Regions from separate parts of the Ruminococcus sp. AM26-12LB genome, predicted to be linked through region 2. Evidence: riboswitches for the same ligand, from Rfam matches in the RefSeq annotation. Region 2 holds a riboswitch; each other region holds the start of a gene.
What was found. Region 2 has a riboswitch for cobalamin ahead of DW694_RS07405 (cysteine-rich small domain-containing protein). Riboswitches for the same ligand answer to the same signal wherever they lie in the genome.
Positions count from the first base shown of each region.

Region 1 (5,138 bases), on a different contig from region 2:
GGAAAACTGGTGAAGGAATTCCTTATCCTCCGGGTCGGCGTCCTCAAAAATTTCTCCGGCACTTTTGAAACGGTGCATAAGATCCTTTTCCAGGTAACGGATCTGTGACTGCTCCATACTGAAAACCTCCTGGTAGATGTAAGTCATGTCCTTTTCTGTAACGGACTTGAAGTATTTCTCGGTGATCGGTCCCAGAAGGGTCTGGATATCACTGATGGAGAGGATATTCTTAAAATAGTAGATAAAGATCAGCATTAGCAGATGCTCCCGGGAATAGCGCTTCTTTTCCGGCGGGGGAAGGAGCTTGTTCTTTGCGTAATTGTTGATCATGGTCTTGGTCAGGATCTTGTCATCATCATGACGCTTGGTGGAAGCGAGATTATCTTCCATAAAGGTTGTGACCTGATCCATGTAAAGAGCAATATTGGGAATTTCATCGGGTTTTATATAATCAAGCTCAGCAATTTTTGCAAAAATGCTGTTCATCATTTCTTTTTCGTTTTCTGTCATCGCATTATCACCTCTGCTCCCTATTATATAGTTTTAAATACTACTTGTAAAGAAACTTTTTTTCAGAGAGGTGGGTTTACCGGAAAGTAAAGTCATGATAGTATATAAAGATACTGTTCATATGGAAAAAGAAATGGAGATCAAAATGAGTATACATGATGCTTTGGACACATTGAATCCTATGCAGCGGGAAGCTGCTGTACATACAGAGGGACCACTTCTGATCCTCGCAGGAGCCGGTTCCGGAAAAACAAGAGTGCTGACCCACAGGATCGCCTATTTAATGGAAGAAAAGGGTGTAAACCCATGGAATATCCTGGCGATCACCTTTACCAACAAGGCCGCCAGTGAGATGCGGGAACGTGTGAATAAAATTGCGGGAATGGGTGCGGAGAGCGTATGGGTCTCCACCTTCCATTCCGCCTGCGTGAGGATCCTGCGCAGACATATTGAGGTGCTGGGCTTTGGCAGTAATTTTACCATTTATGATGCCGACGACCAGAAAACAGTCATGAAGGAAATCTTCCGGAAGTTTGATATCAATACCAAGATCTACAAGGAACGCGCTGTTCTTGCTGAGATTTCCCATGCCAAGGATGAACTGATCACACCGGAAGAGATGGAGCTGAATGCGGGCGGCGATCCGGATGCACGGAAGATTGCCGGTATGTATAAGGAATATCAGTCTATCCTCCGGGGAAACAATGCGCTGGATTTTGATGATCTGATCGTGAAGACTGTGGAGCTTTTTCAGCATAATCCGGATATCCTGGACTATTATCAGGAACGTTTCAAATATATTATGGTGGATGAGTATCAGGATACTAATACTGCCCAGTTTAAATTTGTAAGTCTTCTTGCTGAGAAATACAAGAATCTCTGTGTGGTTGGTGATGATGATCAGTCCATCTATCGTTTTCGTGGAGCAAATATCGGGAATATCTTAGGCTTTGAGAAGGTTTTTCCTGAGGCTAAGGTGGTGCGCCTGGAACAGAATTACCGTTCTACCCAGAATATCCTCAATGCAGCCAATGAGGTGATCGTCAATAACACAGAGCGTAAGGAAAAACGCCTCTGGACAGAGAACGAAGAGGGCGATAAAGTACATTTCCGTCAGTTCAACAACGGATTTGAGGAAGCGGAGTATGTTGCAGGAGAGATCATCCAGGGGCGCCGCAACGGGAAGTTCCAGTACAAGGACTGTGCAGTACTTTATCGGACCAATGCCCAGTCTCGTCTCTTTGAGGAGAAATTTCTCCTGGCAAATGTTCCTTATAAGATTGTCGGCGGCGTGAATTTTTATGCCCGCAAAGAGATCAAGGATCTGTTAAGCTATCTGAAGACCATTGACAATGCCAGTGATGATCTGGCTGTGCGCAGGATCTTAAATGTGCCAAAAAGAGGGATCGGACTCACCAGCATCGGCCGTGTCCAGGACTATGCGGATATGATGAACCTGAGCTTTTACGATGCGCTACGCGTGGTGGAGGAAGTACCGTCCATTGGCAGGGCAGCAGGAAAGATCAATGATTTTGTATCCTTTATCCAGGGACTGAAAAGTAAGGCAGAGGCCTATACAGTCCGTGAAACCCTGGAAGAGGTCATTGAGCTTACCGGTTATGTGAAGGAACTGGAGGCAGAGAAAACGGAGGAGGCCCAGGCGAGGATCGAAAATATCGATGAGCTGATCTCCAAGACAGAATCCTTCCAGGAAGCCATGGAGGAGGCCGGACAGCCGGCAACACTTTCTGCATTTCTGGAGGAGATCGCACTGGTGGCAGATATCGATTCTGTTGATCCGGATCAGGATTATGTGCTGCTGATGACCCTTCACAGTGCCAAGGGACTGGAATTCCCCAATGTATTTATCGTGGGAATGGAGGACGGTGTTTTTCCGGGATATGCTTCCATCTGGTCCGGTGATCCGTCGGATATCGAGGAGGAGCGAAGGCTCTGTTATGTGGGGATCACCCGTGCCATGAAGGAACTGACTTTAACCTGTGCAAAACAGCGGATGATCCGTGGGGAGACTCAGTATAACCGTGTGTCACGTTTTGTAAGGGAGGTTCCACGGGAGCTGGTAGATCTTGGACATACCATTCAGGAGAAAAAGCCCAGAGTAGATGATATCGTATCTCCGAAAAGCGCCTATGCCCAGATGAAAATGAATTTCCAGGCAAAGAGCACCCTGCAGAAAAAAGATTTCACAGTGAAGAAGGCGGACAGCCTGGACTATGGTGAGGGAGACACGGTCCGTCATGTGAAATTCGGAGTCGGTATCGTAAAAAATATCGCAGACGGCGGCAGAGACTACGAAGTGACGGTAGACTTTGACAAAGTCGGCGTGAAAAAAATGTTCGCCGGTTTTGCCAAGCTGAAAAAGATCTGAGAGGGATCTCTCCGGGCAGACTATTTCTGCAAAAAACTGTAAAAATCCGGCCTCAAGGTTGTAATTGGAAAACCGGTATGTTAGAATCAGTATCAGCGTAATTGAATTGCTGTGAAGTGAACAGTATCACCGGCACATATGCTGCCGGATACTGTGAGAGGGAATCGGGTAAAAAGCCTGAGCGGTTGCGGCCACTGTATACAGAAGAAGGGATTTCACATGCCATTGCAGAAACTCATGTGAGAAGGCGAAATCCCGATGTCAGAGAGATTCTGGAGAAAATTCTGATACATCATTCATGATCGGCTAAAAGATGAATGGTGTATCAGTTTTTATTTTGCGGAGTTTTTTCTGAGTCTGTAAGTCAGGAAACCTGCTTGACAGTATGTAAGTGGGAGCTTCCGTACAAAGTGTTCCGTGCAGATTTTATGAAGCCCCATCTTTTCGGTTACCCATAGGCAACAGGAGATAAAACAGGCGAAAAGAGAGGAAATGAAATGAAAAACAAGTATGTATCCACAAGAATCATGGCAATGGTAATGGCAGCGGCAATGACCGTATCAGCAGCTCCGGCTGTTTATGCCGCAGAGAGAGCAGACTCCGAGACCATCAAGGAAGACAACCAGCCGGCAGCAGAAGACAGTACAGAGTCTGCAGACACCGAAGATTCTTCCGCAGAGGCAACCAAGACAGAATATCCTCTGACCATCACAACCTATGATTACGATGGAAACGAAATCGAAACCACTTATGAAAAAGCACCGGAAAAAGTCCTTGCTGTATATCAGGGAAGCATTGAGACTATGCTCGCACTTGGTCTGGAAGACCACCTGGTAGCTACCGCAGGTCTTGATAATGAAGTTCCGGAAGATCTCAAAGAAGCATTCTCAAAAACAAATTATCTTGACGAATTTACCCCATCCCTTGAAACTGTAACAATGCTGGAGCCGGACATGATCTTATCCTGGAGCTCTCTTTTCTCTGATAAGAATCTGGGAAATGTAACAGACTGGATCGACAAAGGCTGCAACACCTACTACAACACCAATACTCGTCCGGACGGCGACAGAACACTGGAAAATGAATTCACAGATATCTTAAATATCGGAAAGATCTTCGATGTACAGGACAAAGCACAGGCTATCGTTGATGATGCAAAAGCAGTGATCGACAAAACTCTTACTGCAACTGCAGATGTAAAAGACAAACCAAGCGTAATGGTATTGGAGCCTCTTGGAGATGACATCACAAACTATGGCGTAAAGAGCCTTGGCGGAGATATGGTAACACAGTTAGGCGCAACTCTTGCAAACCCGGATGCTTCCACCGTTGGAAAAGAGGATATCATCGCAGCCAACCCTGACGTGATCTTTGTGGTTTACATGCCATATGCAGGAGATGATCCGGAAACTGTTAAGAACAGCCAGCTTGCAGTGATCCAGGATGATGAGTCCCTGAAGAGCCTTGACGCAGTAAAGAACGGACGTGTTTACCCGATCATGCTCAGTGAGATGTATGCAAGTGCAACACGTACCCAGGACGGAATCGAAACTTTTGCAAAGGGATTATATCCGGACGTAAATCTTGACTGATCGGAGAAAATGCAGTGAAAGAAACAGCTTCACAGAGAAAAAAAGATAAGGTGCTCAGAACATCCATGTATGTGGCAGTTCTCATCGGACTTGCAGGATTCCTTATTTTTTCCATACTTGCAGCCATCACTTTTGGAAATGCGGATCTGTCACTGAAGGATGTATACAGCGTTATCGCTTATAAATTGTTTCATATAAAAAGTCTGTCCGCCTATGCGGAAGGCGCAGTTCATGATGTTGTGTGGCTGATCCGGCTGCCTAGAGTCCTTCTGGCTCTGGCAGTTGGAATGGCTCTTTCCGTGTGCGGCGTGGTGATGCAGGCTATCGTGCAGAACCCGCTGGCAGACCCGTATGTGCTGGGTATCTCATCTGGTGCATCTCTGGGTGCCACACTGGCCATCATGCTTGGAATCGGAAGCTTTCTTGGTGGAAACTCTGTGGGAATCACAGCTTTCATTGGCGCGATGATCACTTCTTTTGCGGTGATCGCCATTGCAAACATGGGTGGAAAGGCAACTTCCGCAAAACTGATCCTTGCGGGAATGGCGGTCAGCGCAGTCTGTTCTGCTTTTTCCAATTTTGTCATTTATATTACCAATGACAAAAATGCGGCAACAGAAGTTATGAAGTGGAGCATGGGAAGTCTT
Region 1 is NZ_QUJX01000007.1:164,495-169,632, forward strand. Features, by position in the region: gene DW694_RS07120 (DUF1836 domain-containing protein) at 1-510, opposite strand, end outside; gene pcrA (DNA helicase PcrA) at 656-2,899, shown strand; cobalamin riboswitch at 3,013-3,295, shown strand; gene DW694_RS07130 (ABC transporter substrate-binding protein) at 3,397-4,491, shown strand; gene DW694_RS07135 (iron ABC transporter permease) at 4,506-5,138, shown strand, end outside.
Region 1: it holds a riboswitch for cobalamin, as region 2 does, so the genes downstream of both, DW694_RS07130 (ABC transporter substrate-binding protein) here and DW694_RS07405 (cysteine-rich small domain-containing protein) in region 2, are expected to answer to the same signal.

Region 2 (5,138 bases):
TTTCTGAAGCGGCTTGGTGTAAGTATAAGCCACATCTCTTGCAAAATAATCCACATCCGGGATATCGTTTCCAAACTTCGGAACCTCCTCGATCATCTTGTGGATCTCTTCGAATCTTGCTTTCTTCTCCGGAGATGGCTCTGTTCCGAGAGCTGCTGTCATAACAGCTGTTGCGGTCTGCTCATTTACGCGGATGCCATTCTCCTGAAGCTTCTGCATAACAATGGTGGTGATATCTGCTGCAGACTGTGCATCGATACCCTTGCCGTAGTTCCATGCCAGAGCCTCCTTCAGCTCTTCCATGGTCATCTTCTTTTCTTCATATACAAGTTTGCGGATCGCATACAGAGAATCTGCCATGTTTGCAATACCAAATCCCTGAGGACCTGTAAAGTTATAAACAGCTCCGCCTTCCTGAACGGATTTGCCTCGTTTCAGGCAGTCATCCACCATACAGGAAAGGAATGGAAGCGGACATCTCTCCGCATGTGCCACATCAATGGCATTATCAGCATTTACAAGCAGGGAAATGAAATATTCCATCTGTTTCTTATATGCATCATAGAACTCATCGAAGCTCTTCATCTCTGTAACATCGCCGGTCTGGACACTGATCTGTACCCCTTTGTCCATACCATTAGAGAAAACCATCTCCAGCGGACGGCACATGTTAAAGAATGCAGCGTCATGCCAGCCCTCTGTCTTACCTGCCTTCTGCGGTTCTACACAGCCGATGATGTTATATTCTCTGGCATCTGCAAGAGAAAGGCCGCGGTTCTGCAGTGCAGGAATGATAACCTCATCATTGTAATAAGCCGGAAGTCCGATTCCTGTTCTTGTAAGCTCTGCAGCCTTGATCAGGAATTCATGTGGTGATCCGTTCCATACTCTTACAGAAAGAGACGGTGCCGGAAGGTGCACATGCATAGACGCCTGGATGCACATAAAGGAGAGATCATTGGTCACATCCTCGCCATCCTTGTTCTGACCACCTGCGATCAGGTTCTGGAAAAGGCTGTAGCCTGCAAAGCCTTCTGCAGATGCAGCATCACGGCATTTATTCAGGTCGTTTAATTTTACCCATATGCAGTCCATCAGTTCCTGGGCAAATTCTCTGGTAAGATTGCCTGCTTCCATATCACTCTTGTAATACGGATACATATACTGGTCAAAACGTCCCGGAGAAATAGAATGTCCGCTGCTTTCCATCTGGATCAGCTGCTGTACAAACCAGAAGGACTGGCACGCCTCATAGAAGTTACGGGCGCCCTTCGCCGGTACGCGTGTACAATTGGATGCGATCTGAAGGAGTTCCTGTTTTCTGGTCGGATCCTGACACTGATATGCCATCTGCTCTGCGAGCTCGGCATAGCGATGTGCATAGTCGATAACTGCCTGACAGCTCATGATAACTGCTTCCAGGAAACGGGATTTCTTTGCGTAATCACCATCTCCTACATTACACTCATCCAGTTCCTTCTGAGCTTTGGCAATGATCCCTTCATAGCCGATCGCCAGAACTTCTTCATATTTAACGGTTACGTGTCCTACACCATTGTAGAAATAGTTTCCGGGTGTAAAAATATTGTGGTCAATGGCAAGAATCGCTTCCGGTGCCATATAGGAGGTTGCAAGCTCACTGGTAGTCTTGCCTTTCCAGTATTTATGTACCTCACGGAGCTCCGCCTTGGTTTCCTCCGCAATATAAAATGGATCGGCTGTTCTGGTAGCCACTGTATCCAGCTCATCTTCCAGCCACTGGAAAGAATACTCCGGAAACGTCTGACATCCTCTCGGCGCCAAAGTGCTGCTTCCGACGATCAGCTCCTCATCACGGATGATGATCGGAATGTTGTGCAGGATGTGGGCAAATGCCTTGGCTCTGCGGGTGATGATCGGCTCGTCTTCTGTTGCTTTGTAAGACTCTGTGATCAGTTTTGCTCTGGCAGATTCGATCACCGGCATCTTTGCATAAAGATTATCTACAAGATGTGTGATCCTGTCTGTTTTCGGAACATCTGCTATATGAAATTTCTCCATGATTCTCCTTTCTCATAACCGGTTGTTTCTGGTGATCTGTCTGCCTCTACGCTTCCAGAACCGCTCCTGTCCGGCTATGTGCTCATGTAGTTTTATTATACCTTACCCCTACTGCGATGTCAACGAAATCCAACATGTGTTTCTAGCTGTTTTTGTGGGTTTTATCGGTTGTGCCCTGTTGATTTTATTTGTTTTTTGTATTTTTATGTTTTTCTCTATTGACTTTGTTTTTCTGCTCTGCCATACTTGAATTTATATAGGAATTCCTTTGTTTTTCAGAAAAATTTATGCAAAGCGGACATTCGTATTCCGCTCTGTCACATGTTCTCAAACAGTAAAAGAGGTGTATTTTTATGTATCTTTCTGATATGCATACCCACTCCATCGCCAGTGGTCACGGCACGGAATGTACCATCACAAACATGGCACGCGCAGCTGCCGAGAAAGGTCTCCGGCTTCTCGGGATCACTGATCACGGTCCCGGCACTCTGGCAGCCGGAACTTCCTCCTATTTCCGCAGCCTTACCTATTCTCCCAAAAAACATTTCGGTGTAGAATTACTCTACGGAATTGAACTGAATATCCTTGACCGCAACGGAACGGTAGATTTAGATCAGGAATTATTATGTAAACTTGATTACGCCATTGCCAGCATGCATGCCTGGAATTACCGCTGCGGTACCAGAGCCGAAAACACAGAAGCTTTTATCAATGTAATGAAAAACCCCTGTGTAAAGATCCTCGGACATAGTGATAACACTCATTACCCGGTTAATTATGATGCGCTTGCAAGGGCTGCCAGAGAAACCGGCACGATCTTTGAGATCAACGAAGCTTCTCTTGCACCTTATGGCTATCGTGGCGACACAAGAGAAAACTGTTTCGAGATCCTTCGATGCTGCCGCAAATATGATCTGCCGCTGCTTCTTTCCAGTGACAGCCATGGCCCGGAGCATATCGGAGATTTTACCTGTGCTGCTGAGTTTGTTCATCAGGCCATGTTTCCGGAACAGCTGATCCTCAACAACCAGATTCCCAGACTCAGGGTTTTTCTCCAAACCAGAGAATGATCTTCTGTATCTTTTCCGACAGATAACAGATATTGTCCACTCCAAACAAAACAGGCCAGTTCAAACACAGGAATATACATTTTCCTGTATCTGAACTGGCCTGTTTTTTATTTTTCCCGCTGCTTCCGTACAATTTCCGCAAGCTCGCTATATTTACCTGTAACATATCCAAAATTTTCTCTTCTGTGAGGAAGCTTGCACTCGGTGCAGTCTTTAATCCCGCTTTCCGTAAAGCGGAAATTACCACCACATTTATCTCCCAGTGCATATAAAGGACAATAGCAGAACAGACAATTGAAGTTCTCCGGATCTGCTCCTTTATGGCACGGAAAATACTCACAATTTTTGTGGCTGAAGTAAGAGTATTCTTTGCCTTCCCAGTATGGTTTCTCCATGGCTCTTTTCTCCTCTCCTGACATAACCACACATAACTTTTTCCTATAAAAAAGAGGTAGCGATGCCACCCCGGGGTAGAAATATAATCCGTTCATGAGTGCGCGGAGGGAACGAATGTATCCGGAGTAGTATCGCCTGCCATTTAATCATGTATAATTCATATGAACAGGCGCATTCCATAAAAAAATGCCTACTCTCGTAAAAAAGTAGACAACGTCCCAGGGGTGCGGAGTCCCTGAAATGGTTGTTACACTTTACACGGAAGTTTAACCTCGCCATAACAAGCAGGTTTCCTGGCTCCGGGATCATGGCTCCTCTCTCCTTCTCATACATACGTACAATGGACTATGAGATTCGCTCCTCCGTTACAGTGACCGGATCGCTCAGGTTTCACACCTGATTCCCTTTTCTGTGGACTTCTGATAATCAATATATAACTGTCAGCTATCCTCAGCACTTGCTATGTTCAATATGGAATTATACTGACATTATAATAACATCCTGTTAATTATATGTCAATACTGTTTTCAATATTTATACATTTTTGAGCATATTTTATTGCTGTTCACTCCGTTCCATGGGTTTTCAATATTTTTTCCGACGTCAAAAACAGCCCGACAAACTGCTGTCGGGCTGCTGTATTTTTATTTTCTATTGTACGTTCTTATTATACAAGACGTCTTACAGATACAATTGTTCTGTATGTAGCATCATTGCTGATCTTGATCCCATCCTGAGAGTTCGATGCATGAACGATCTGGCCATTACCCATGTAAATAGCCACGTGTCCGCCATAGCAGATCAGATCTCCCGGCTGTGCATCTGCGTAGGATACTTCTGTACCTGCATTCTGCTGCTCATAGGAGGTTCTCGGAAGGCTGACTCCGAAGTTCGCATAGACACTCTGTACAAATCCGGAGCAGTCTGCACCATTGGTAAGGCTTGTTCCGCCCCATACGTAAGGATTTCCCACAAACTGTGTAGCATAATTCACAACAGAAGATCCGGAACCACTGCTGTAAGAAGAACTGTCACTGTCTGAAGATGTATCCTCTGCATTAGATGTGTCCTCTGCACTTTCTTCAGATGCGTCTGTGCTGTTATCGTAATCTGCGTCTGCATTATCCTCTGTATTCTCAGTATCCTCGGACGCATCATCATTCTCACCATTGTCTGCATCTTCATCCACATCCTCGGTGTCATCTTCTGCAGTATCCTCATCTGCATTCTCGATCACGTCGCCGTCCTCATCGTACTGTCCGTCTTCGCTCTCGTCCGCCTCATCCTGCTGTGCTTCCTGCTCTGCCTGGCGTCTTGCTTCCTCTTCTGCCTCAGCCTGTGCTCTCGCTGCTGCTTCAGCCTCGGCCTGACGTCTTGCCTCTTCCTCTGCTGCAATACGCTCAGCCTCTAATCTCTGAAGCTCTGCAGTCTGCTCTGCAAGAAGGTTGGCATAATCTGTAGCCTGCTGCTGTGCGTAGGCGATCTCATTATCATAATCTGCGGATGTGGCACGCTTCTCATCCAGCTGTGCCTGCAGGTTCTGGGACTCTGCCTCATATTCCTGCTTCATTCCCTCCAGCTCTGCCTTCTCCTGTGTGTACTGTGCCTCCAGGTTTGCCACCTGCTGGATCG
Region 2 is NZ_QUJX01000008.1:50,345-55,482, forward strand. Features, by position in the region: gene DW694_RS07395 (glycyl radical protein) at 1-2,040, opposite strand, end outside; gene DW694_RS07400 (phosphatase) at 2,394-3,110, shown strand; gene DW694_RS07405 (cysteine-rich small domain-containing protein) at 3,218-3,505, opposite strand; cobalamin riboswitch at 3,772-3,942, opposite strand; gene DW694_RS07410 (C40 family peptidase) at 4,174-5,138, opposite strand, start outside.

Region 3 (5,138 bases), on a different contig from region 2:
AGTCAGCTGGGAAGAAATCACCAAAGAATTGGTAAAAAGATAAATTATATATCATTCAGGAAAAAAGCTTTTGTACGTCGGATCAGAATGAACGGTTACGAAAGCTTTTTTCTGTTTTCCCGGAATCTTAAAAGAATATGTACAATTTCGGTTAGGCATGATATACTTATCGTCAAAAGTGCGGAAATATAAAAAAGGAAAAGGGAAACAACCAATGATCAAAATTGATGACTGGGTGATTGAAAAAGGAGAGAAGGCACAGGGGAAAATTAAGATCACAGGATACGGCATAGCAATGCCGGCAACTGTGATATGCGGAGTGAAAGACGGACCGACGATACTGATCACAGCGGGAATACACAGTGCGGAGTATGTAGGAATCCAGGCGGCAATGGAACTTGCAAAAGAATTTCAACCGGAAGAACTGAAGGGAAATGTGATCATCGTTCCACTGGTCAATGTCAGTGGCTTTGAGCATCGCACCATGAGTCTGGTCTATGAGGATGGCAAGAACCTGAACCGCGTTTTCCCCGGAGATCCTGAGGGAACAGCTGCAGATCGTATTGCCTATGCTATAGTGACAAAGCTTTTTTCCATAGCAGATTATTATATCGACCTGCATAGCGGAGATGGGTTCGAACAGCTTCATCCCTATGTTTATTATGTAGGGGTTGTAGATGAAAAGACAGCAGAGAAATCATTACATATGGCACGGCATATCGGCGTAAAATATGTGGTCCGTTCCACAACCGCCACAGGTGGCGCCTACAATTATGCTTCTTCTCTTGGAATTCCAAGTATTCTCATCGAAAGAGGCGGACACAGCTACTGGACCTGGGAGGAAGTAGAACAGGATAAAAGAGACGTCCGTCACCTTGTTTTTCATCTCCAGGGAAAGAAATGTCATGGTCTGAAGCATTACCGTCAGATGCTTCTTGAAAATGTAGTCTATGAATATGCGCCGTATACCGGATGCTGGTATCCATCCAAGAAGCCTGGAGAGTACTTCTTTAAGGGAGAAGAATTGGGTGAACTGAGAGATTACTATGGAAATTTACTTTACACATCTATTGCAACTGAAAACGGAGTCGTACTTTATCAGACAGCCAGTCTGAACATTATTGAAGACGGACCAATGATCGCATATGCAGCGATCACGGAGACTCTGACCTGATAGTAAACAACCTTTTCAGAACGCTTCTGTCTGAAATCATATTGAAACAGTAAGAAAACCGGGTTTTACCATTTGCTATTCTATTTGTAAAAATAGCGAGGTAAAATCCGTGTTTTTTTAGCAGATCAGATAAATCCAATTGTCAAATCCCCCATGGGGGATATATACAATTCAAGCATCTTTAACAAAATTTATGAGTTTTCTAAAAATATAACATTTTTCCATAGACATAAACTATAGTTTTATCATATAATGTTTCAGTAATTTGACAGCATTTGCTGATTTTCACATCAGCCGTTGTAAGTTCTGAGAGGATTAATAGGGAAACCGGTGTAAATCCGGTACGATCCCGTCACTGTAAGGGGAAATCCTCAGACAAAGTACCACTGGTCGAGTGCGTGAGAAATAGACCGGGAAGGTGTCTGAGGGTAAGGATCCTAAGTCAGGAGACCTGCTTGCAATTGTTTTAAAATGATTCTTACGGAAGATAGGAAGCATATTTATTTTGTGTGCCCGTATTTCGTCACGGGCTTTTTTCGTGCAAATTTTCTAAAATTCCATGCATATTCTGCATATTAAGAATCCAATAGTTTCTTTTATCTAACTAAATTAAAACGGCAATGTTAAAATCGCATCAAATGAGGAAAGGAGTAAAACGTGACAAAGAAACAAGTAGGAAAAAGATTTCTCCAGATCATCATTGTATTATTTGGAATCAGCTTTTTCACATTTGGACTGACCTACCTGTCACCTGGTGATCCTGCGGAGATCATGCTGACAGAGTGTGGTAATCTTCCTACACCAGAGCTTCTGGAACAGACAAGACATGAGCTTGGCCTTGATCAGCCCTTTCTCGTGCAGTATGGTTCCTGGCTGAAGGGTGTTGTTACAGGAGATATGGGACAGTCCTATTCTTTCAAAATGCCGGTAACAGATAAACTGGTATCCTGTTTCTGGCCGACGCTGAGGATGTCGTTGCTGGCACTTCTGATGATGGTCATTATTTCCATACCGCTTGGAATCCTGGCCGCTGTATATCAGAACAAATTCCCGGATTATTTTGTGAGAGGAATTACCTTTGTGGGAGTATCTGTTCCAAGCTTCTGGCTGGGCCTGATCCTTCTCAGCATCTTTGGTGTTCAGCTTCGCTGGATCAATGTTGCAGGAGGCAGTACGGATTTTAAATCCATGATCCTCCCGGCGCTGACTCTTGCACTTGCCATGTCTGCAAAATATACCAGACAGGTAAGAAGTGCAGTGCTGGAGGAACTTCATCAGGATTATGTCACAGGTGCAAGAATGCGTGGAATCAAGGAAAGCGTCATTCTCTGGAAACACGTCCTTCCTAATGTTATGCTTCCGCTGGTAACGCTGTTGGGACTTTCCCTTGGAAGTCTTCTGGGAGGTACTGCAGTTGTAGAGATCATTTACAACTGGCCTGGAATGGGAAATATGGCAGTAAAGGCGATTTCCTGTCGTGACTATCCTCTTGTACAGGGCTATGTACTTTGGATCGCGATCCTGTACATGTGCATCAACCTGCTTGTGGATCTGTCCTATACTTATCTCGATCCAAGACTTAAGGAGGATAGATAATTGAAAAAGGTATTACGAACATTCAAAGAAAATAAACAGTTCACTCTTTTCTTCATTCTGGGTCTCGTGGTGATCGGAATTGCGATCTTTGCGCCGCAGCTCTCACCATATGATCCACTGAATGCAGTTATGACCGAATCACTGCAGGAGCCAAGCTCCGCTCATCCGTTCGGAACGGATAAGCTTGGACGAGATCTTCTTTCCCGTGTTATCTTCGGAACAAGAACCTCTCTGATCATGACCTTATGTCTGGTTGCAGTGATCTTTGTCATCGGTACATTTTTAGGAGTTATTGCCGGATATTTCGGCGGCGTTGTGGATGCAGTGATCATGCGTATCGCAGATATGATGATCTCCTTCCCTGGGCTTGTACTGGCCATTGCCATTGCCGGTATGCTTGGACCAAACCTGGTCAATGCCGTTATTTCCATTGCGGCTGTAAGCTGGACAAAATATGCCCGTCTTGCACGAAGTATGGTCTTGAAAGTCAAGAAGAGTCTTTACATAGAGGCAGCTATAGTAAACGGAACAAAGACCTGGAAAATTCTTCTTGTACACATTCTTCCCAACATGGTAACCCAGATGGTGGTAACTGCGGCAGCAGATATCGGAACTATGATGCTGGAGCTGGCTTCCCTTTCATTCCTGGGATTTGGTGCAACTGCGCCGACACCGGAGTGGGGACTGATGCTGAATGAAGGAAGAACCTACATGGCAAAGGCGCCATGGCTTATGATCTACCCTGGTATCGCTATCGTGATCTGTGTTGTTGTTTTCAACATGCTTGGAGACAGCATCCGTGATGTACTGGATCCGCGCCAGGATCAATAAAACAACTCTGTAACAAACCAACACCATATGATCAGTATATTATCTTTAGGAGGATGAAATGAGAAATAATGTAGTTAAAAAAGTGCTGGCTGCTACACTTGCATGTATGATGACTTTTTCCATGACAACAGTGGCTCAGGCAAAGGGTGACAAAAAAAGTGATAAGGAAATCACCATCGGAGTAACAAGCTTTGCAGATACACTGGAGCCGACAGAGCAGTATTTCAGCTGGGTTGTATCCCGTTATGCGATCGGCGAGTGTCTTACAAAATTCGATGAGAACGGTGAGATCGTTCCATGTCTTGCGGAAGAGTGGGAAAACAGTGACGATGGAAAAACATGGACCTTCAAGATCCGTGAGGGCGTAAAATTCTCCAACGGTGACGATATGACACCGGAGATGGTAAAAGCCTCCATCGAACGTACCGCTGAAAAGAGTGACCGTGTTCCGGAATTCTTTGATCTCGACAGCCTCGAAGTTGACGGACAGAACCTGATCTTCCATCTGAACAGAGCAAATGCAAACATGGCCGGATGCCTTGCAGACCCGCTGTTTCTGATCGTAGATACAAATGTAGATGATTCTACATTTGCCATGGAAGGACCGATCTGTACAGGACCTTACGCAGTAGAATCTTTCAGCCCGACGGATTCCTGTATCGTAGTAAAAAATGAGAACTACTGGGATGGAGAAGTTCCCCTTGATAAAGTTACACTGAAATGTGTGGATGACCAGACAACACGTTCCATGGCTCTTCAGACAGGTGAGATCGATATCGCTTACAACCTGAAAACAGAGAACCTGGTTGAGTTTGAGGGAAATGACAATTACGACATCCAGGAGCTTCAGTCTCTTCGTTCCACCTATGCATTCATGAACCAGAACGAGGATCATGCACTCAGCGATAAGGCTCTTCGCCAGGCACTTCTTCGTGGTCTTGACAAGGAAACATACTGCAACACTCTTCTCGAGGGTGGTGCAACAGCTGGTAAAGCACCGGTTCCTCCAACACTTGACTTTGGATTCGATGATCTGAAGGATGAGAATTCCTATGATCCGGACAGCGCAAAGAAGATCCTTGATGAGGCCGGATACAAAGATGTTGACGGTGACGGATTTGTAGAAACTCCTGACGGAGATCCTCTTGTTCTTGATTTTGTTATCTACACAAGCCGTGCCGAGCTTGGTGTATACGCACAGGCAGCACAGGCCAGTCTGAAGGAGATCGGTATCAACGTAAACCTGAACACAGTAAGTTATGAGACACTTCTTGACATGAGAGATTCCGGTCAGTATGACCTTCTGATCTGGAACGTGCTGGTAGCAAACACTGGAGACCCTGAGAACTACTTAAGAGAGAACTGGTACAGCTCCTCTGCAAACAATACTGCAGGATACAATAACCCGGAGGTTGACAAGCTTCTTGACGAGCTTGCGCAGACATTTGATGAGGACAAGAGAAAAGATCTCATCATCGATATTCAGCAGGATATCATGGATGATGCTGCAACTGTATTCTTTGGTTATGAGACAACC
Region 3 is NZ_QUJX01000016.1:67,784-72,921, reverse strand. Features, by position in the region: gene hisIE (bifunctional phosphoribosyl-AMP cyclohydrolase/phosphoribosyl-ATP diphosphatase HisIE) at 1-43, shown strand, start outside; gene DW694_RS12880 (M14 family metallopeptidase) at 215-1,174, shown strand; cobalamin riboswitch at 1,459-1,648, shown strand; gene nikB (nickel ABC transporter permease) at 1,832-2,770, shown strand; gene nikC (nickel transporter permease) at 2,771-3,601, shown strand; gene DW694_RS12865 (ABC transporter substrate-binding protein) at 3,660-5,138, shown strand, end outside.
Region 3: it holds a riboswitch for cobalamin, as region 2 does, so the genes downstream of both, nikB (nickel ABC transporter permease) here and DW694_RS07405 (cysteine-rich small domain-containing protein) in region 2, are expected to answer to the same signal.

Region 4 (5,138 bases), on a different contig from region 2:
GCGTGGCAAAGATGATCCATTAAAAATAATGATTATAAAGATGTAATAGCTACCAAAAATATGAGAAAAACTTTGTGAAAAAATAGGCTTGTGTTTCGTAAGAGTCCCTTGTAAAATAGCGGTCAAGGATGAAAAGAAAAGGAGATTCTTATGGGAACTAATGAAAAAGATATGACTGCCGGATCTCCCGGAAAACTGATCATAACTTTTGCCATACCAATGATGCTTGGAAATATTTTTCAGCAGTTTTATACAATGGCAGACACCATGATCGTCGGACAAGTGGTAGGAGTTAAAGCACTGGCGGCAGTAGGTGCCGGAGATTGGCTGGTATGGCTGGTGTTGGGGATTATGACAGGTATCACACAGGGTTTTTCTATTCTTGTATCTCAGTATTATGGAGCAAGGGAAAAGGAAAATCTGAAATGTGCAGTAGCGAAAAGCTATATCATGACAGCATTACTGTCTGTGGTCGTACTCGCAGTAAGTGAAGGTACAGTTTATCATGTTCTTTTATTTTTACAGACACCGGATAATGTCATTGATCTGACAATGCTATATTTGCGGCTGATCTTTGCAGGAATCCCGATCATAGCTGCTTATAATATATTTGCAGCGATCCTTCGGGCACTTGGAAACAGCAGATCTCCGTTGATCGCAATGACAGTGGCAGCAGTGATCAATGTGGGACTGGATTTGTTATTTGTGGCGGTTTTTGGCTGGGGTATAGCCGGAGCAGCAGTGGCGACCGTTATCGCGCAGGGATTTTCTGCCTTGTACTGTTTGATCGTATTACGTAAAATCCCGGATATCCGCCTGGAAAAGAAGGACTTTTACAGGCAGCCCTCTATGAGCCTGCGGCTTTTGGAACTGGCGGTTCCTCTTGCGATACAGAATGTGATCATCTCCGTGGGAGGACTTGTGGTACAGTATGTGATCAATGGATTTGGTTTTCTGTTTGTGGCGGGATTTACGGCATCGAACAAGCTGTATGGGGTTTTGGAGATGGCTGCCGTTTCATATGGATATGCTATTACAACCTATGTGGGCCAGAATCTTGGTGCAAAGAAATATCAGAGGATTCGAAAAGGCGTGCGCAGCGGCACTTATATGGCAGTGCTCACTTCGGCTTTCATTTCCGGCATGATGGTACTGTTTGGACGTAATGTACTGTCCCTGTTTGTATCCGGTGAACCGGATCAGACCCGACAGGTATTGGATATAGCATATAAGTATTTGTTTATCATGGCTGTCTTTTTGTGGGTGCTGTATCTGCTGTATGTGTATCGTTCCGCTATCCAGGGCCTGGGTAATACTTTGATTCCGCTTGCCAGCGGCATTGCAGAATTTATAATGCGTGTCAGTGTTGCGCTGCTGCTGCCAAAACTGATCGGTGAAGATGGAATATACTATGCAGAGATCTGTGCATGGAGCAGTGCAGCTGTTTTATTATTCGTAAGTTATATGATCATTATACGGAAATATAAAGAAGTCACCGTTCATACATAATGTTATTTACTTAAGGGATCTATAATAATACAGGCAGAAAATATCCGGGTTTCACTATGAAATGTTCAGATATTTTATATTTGACAAAAAAACTATTTATATAAAAAGAAAAGTATGATATTATGATACTTACAACTATGAAAATTGAATAGTCAGAAGGGTGTACAAAGTACTTAATAAGGAATCTGGTGAAATGCCAGAACAGCCACCGCTACTGTGACAGGGACGAAAACCAAAATATCACTGGAGAGATCCGGGAAGATGGTAAGTAGGAAGAACTGGAGTCAGGAGACTTGCCTTTTTGACAGAAGAATTCTGATTCGGATGGGATACAGAAGGAATAAGCTCTGCCTGAGGTAGAGGTTTGTTTTTTGTGCTGATATGATGCTGGATCATATCAGCTTTTTTTATTTTAACCGAATAAACAGATGAAAAATGAGGAGAAATGAAAATGGGAAAAGTAATTGCAAAGCGTTTTATATTTATGATTCCGGTAGTGCTGGCGGTTACATTTATTATTTTTATGTTGAGTTTTATATCGGCAGGTGATGCTGCCAGAGTGCTGGCGGAGAAAAAATATGAGCATCCGTCACCGGAGCAGGTAGAAGAAGTACGGCATGAGGAAGGACTGGATCAGCCGGTGCTGGTACAATACGGGAAATGGCTGGATCAGGCACTTCATGGCGATTTTGGGAAATCATATTCTACCAGAAAACCGGCTTTTGAGGAATTAAAAAGATATTTTCCACAGACATTTAAACTGGCAGTTACTTCGTTTTTATTGTTGATGATCGTGTCAGTCCCTCTTGGAATTTTGTCGGCAATTTATGAAAACAGAGTTCTGGATAAAGTCATTCGCATTTTGTCGTCCCTCAGTGTATCTATGCCGTCTTTCTGGATCGGTCTGATGCTGCTCTATATATTTGGAGTAAAGCTAAAAGTGATTTCCGTGATCGGAGGAGATGCCGGAGGCATCCCGATTCTTGCGGCATTTGCCATGGATATCAGTTTCTTTGGAATTATGACGAGATTGATCCGTACCAATATGATACAGGTGCTGAAGCAGGATTACATACGTGCCAGCAGAGCTAAGGGATTGTCATCTGTAAATGTAATTTTGCGTCATGGTCTGAAAAATATCCTGATTCCTGTGCTGACACGTCTGGTATCAATTGTGATCGGTTTTTTCTGTGGCTCAGCTGTGATAGAAAGTATTTTTTCAATTCAGGGAATCGGAAATCTGGCATTGAAATCCGTGATCTCAAAAGACACTCCGGTGCTGCAATGTTTTATCTTTATTCTGGCTGTTGGCATTGTAGTATTAAATTTTCTTGTGGATATCGCCTATTCTGCGATTGACCGGCGAATCCAGTTAAAGTAAAGGAGAGATCATAGAATGGAAAGCAGAAGAAAGCAGAAAACAGAAAAAAGCATGATCCAGAATCTGTACTGGAAACAGGTATTCCGGTCACCGAAAACAAAAATAGGATTGATGGTGGTCATAATTTTTGCATTGGCAGCTATTTTTGCACCTGTACTGGCGCCGCATGATCCACTGCTTGTGGATGTTTCGATAAAATTAAAGAATCCGTCGGCGGCATATCCTTTAGGTACTGATCAGCTGGGACGATGTATTTTATCAAGACTTCTCTGGGGCAGCCGGTATTCACTGAGCTATAGCTTTACGGTGCTTCTGATTACTGTATGTGTCGGGGTGCCTATCGGACTGTTTGCCGGATATGTAGGTGGAAAAATCGATTCCATAATTATGAGGATCATTGATGTATTTATGGCTATGCCGGTCTTTATTGTGGCACTTGCCATTGCAGGAACCGTAGGAGCCAGCGGCGCTCATCTGATTCTGTCCTTATCGGTCGTATCCTGGGCAGAATATGCAAGGCTTGCCCGAGCATTGACACTTCAGGAAAAAAATAAAAATTATATGACCGCACTAAAAGCCGGCGGCTGCGGCCACGCAAGGATCATATTTAGGCATGTATTGAGAAATATCCTGCCATCTGTGATCGCACTGGCAACAATGGAAATCGGTTCGATCATTCTGTCAATTGCCGGTTTTTCCTTTATCGGCCTTGGTGTGCAGGCACCGACACCGGAATGGGGGATCATGCTCAGTGACAGTAGAAGTTATATCCAGACTTATCCAAGACTGATGTTTTATCCGGGCATACTGATCATGATCATTGTTCTGGCATTTAATTATCTGGGGGAGGGAATACAGAATGGAACAGCCCAAAAATGATGTCCTAAGGGTAAAAAGACTACATGTGGAGTTTCAGACATCTCACGGAATGGTTCATGCAGTAAAAGATGTCAGCCTGGAAGTAAAACGCGGAAGGATCCATGCTCTGGTGGGAGAAAGTGGAAGCGGCAAGTCAGTTACCTCTCTGACGATCATGAATCTGCTTGCAGGAAATGGAAAGGTGATATCCGGAGATGTGACACTGAACGAAAAGAGTCTTCTGAAGTTATCAGGAAAAGAAAAACGACAGTTATACGGAGACAGGATCGGAATGATCTTTCAGGATCCGACTGCTGCTCTTGATCCGCTTTTTACAGTTGAACAACTGCTTCTGGAAGGACTGAGAAAACATCGCAGAATGAGCAAAAAACAGGCAAGGGAAGCAGCGTTGGAAAGTCTGCGGATGATGAATCTGCGTGATCCGGAAGAACTGATGAAGAAAAAACCTTACGAATTGTCTGGTGGTATGTGCCAACGTGTTATGATCGCCATTGCCATGTCCATGAAACCGGATTATCTGATCGCAGATGAGCCGACGACAGCCTTGGATGTAACCGTACAGAAGCAGATCCTGGAAGAAATCTATCAGCTATCCAGGAAAGAAAATCTGGGCGTGTTATTTATTACGCATGATCTGGGTGTGGTGGCAGAGATCGCGGATGATGTTTCGATCATGAAAGACGGCGAAATAGTGGAAAACGGAACGGTTGAAGAGATCTTTTATCATCCGCAGCATTCATATACAAAAAAACTGTTGGATGCAGTTTTATAGGGGAAAAGTATGAGTACGTTACTAAAGACAGAACATTTAAAAAAATATTATGGCAAGAAAAAAATTGTGAAGGCAGTGGATGATGTAAGTCTGGAAATCCATGCAGGATCATCCATGGCCCTGATCGGTGAAAGTGGAAGTGGTAAAACTACATTCGGAAAGCTGATCGCCGGCCTGGAGAAACCTACAGATGGAAAATTCTGGTTTCAGGGACAGGAAATGCAGGATTTGTCTGAAAAGCAGTTTCGTCCATATCGCAAGAACCTTCAGATGGTCTTTCAAAGCAGCAGTGGGGTATTTGATCCCGGTTATACCATTGGAGAAAATATTCTGGAAATTTTGAAATTACATGAAAAACTGCAAGAGGGTGAGTATGAAGAGCGAGTAAAGGAGGCTTTGATCCAGACGGGGCTTGATCCGGATATCCGCAACCGTTATGTTGGACAGATTTCAGGAGGTCAGTGTCAGAGAGCTAATATTGCGAGGGCGTTGGTATTAAGACCGGAGCTTGTGATCTGTGATGAACCGGTATCCAGTCTGGATTATTCCATACGAAAGCAGATCCTGCATCTGTTAAATGAGCTGCAGGAAAAATAT
Region 4 is NZ_QUJX01000022.1:26,110-31,247, forward strand. Features, by position in the region: gene DW694_RS14970 (MATE family efflux transporter) at 151-1,509, shown strand; cobalamin riboswitch at 1,651-1,825, shown strand; gene DW694_RS14975 (ABC transporter permease) at 1,961-2,890, shown strand; gene nikC (nickel transporter permease) at 2,906-3,769, shown strand; gene DW694_RS14985 (ABC transporter ATP-binding protein) at 3,750-4,541, shown strand; gene DW694_RS14990 (ABC transporter ATP-binding protein) at 4,551-5,138, shown strand, end outside.
Region 4: it holds a riboswitch for cobalamin, as region 2 does, so the genes downstream of both, DW694_RS14975 (ABC transporter permease) here and DW694_RS07405 (cysteine-rich small domain-containing protein) in region 2, are expected to answer to the same signal.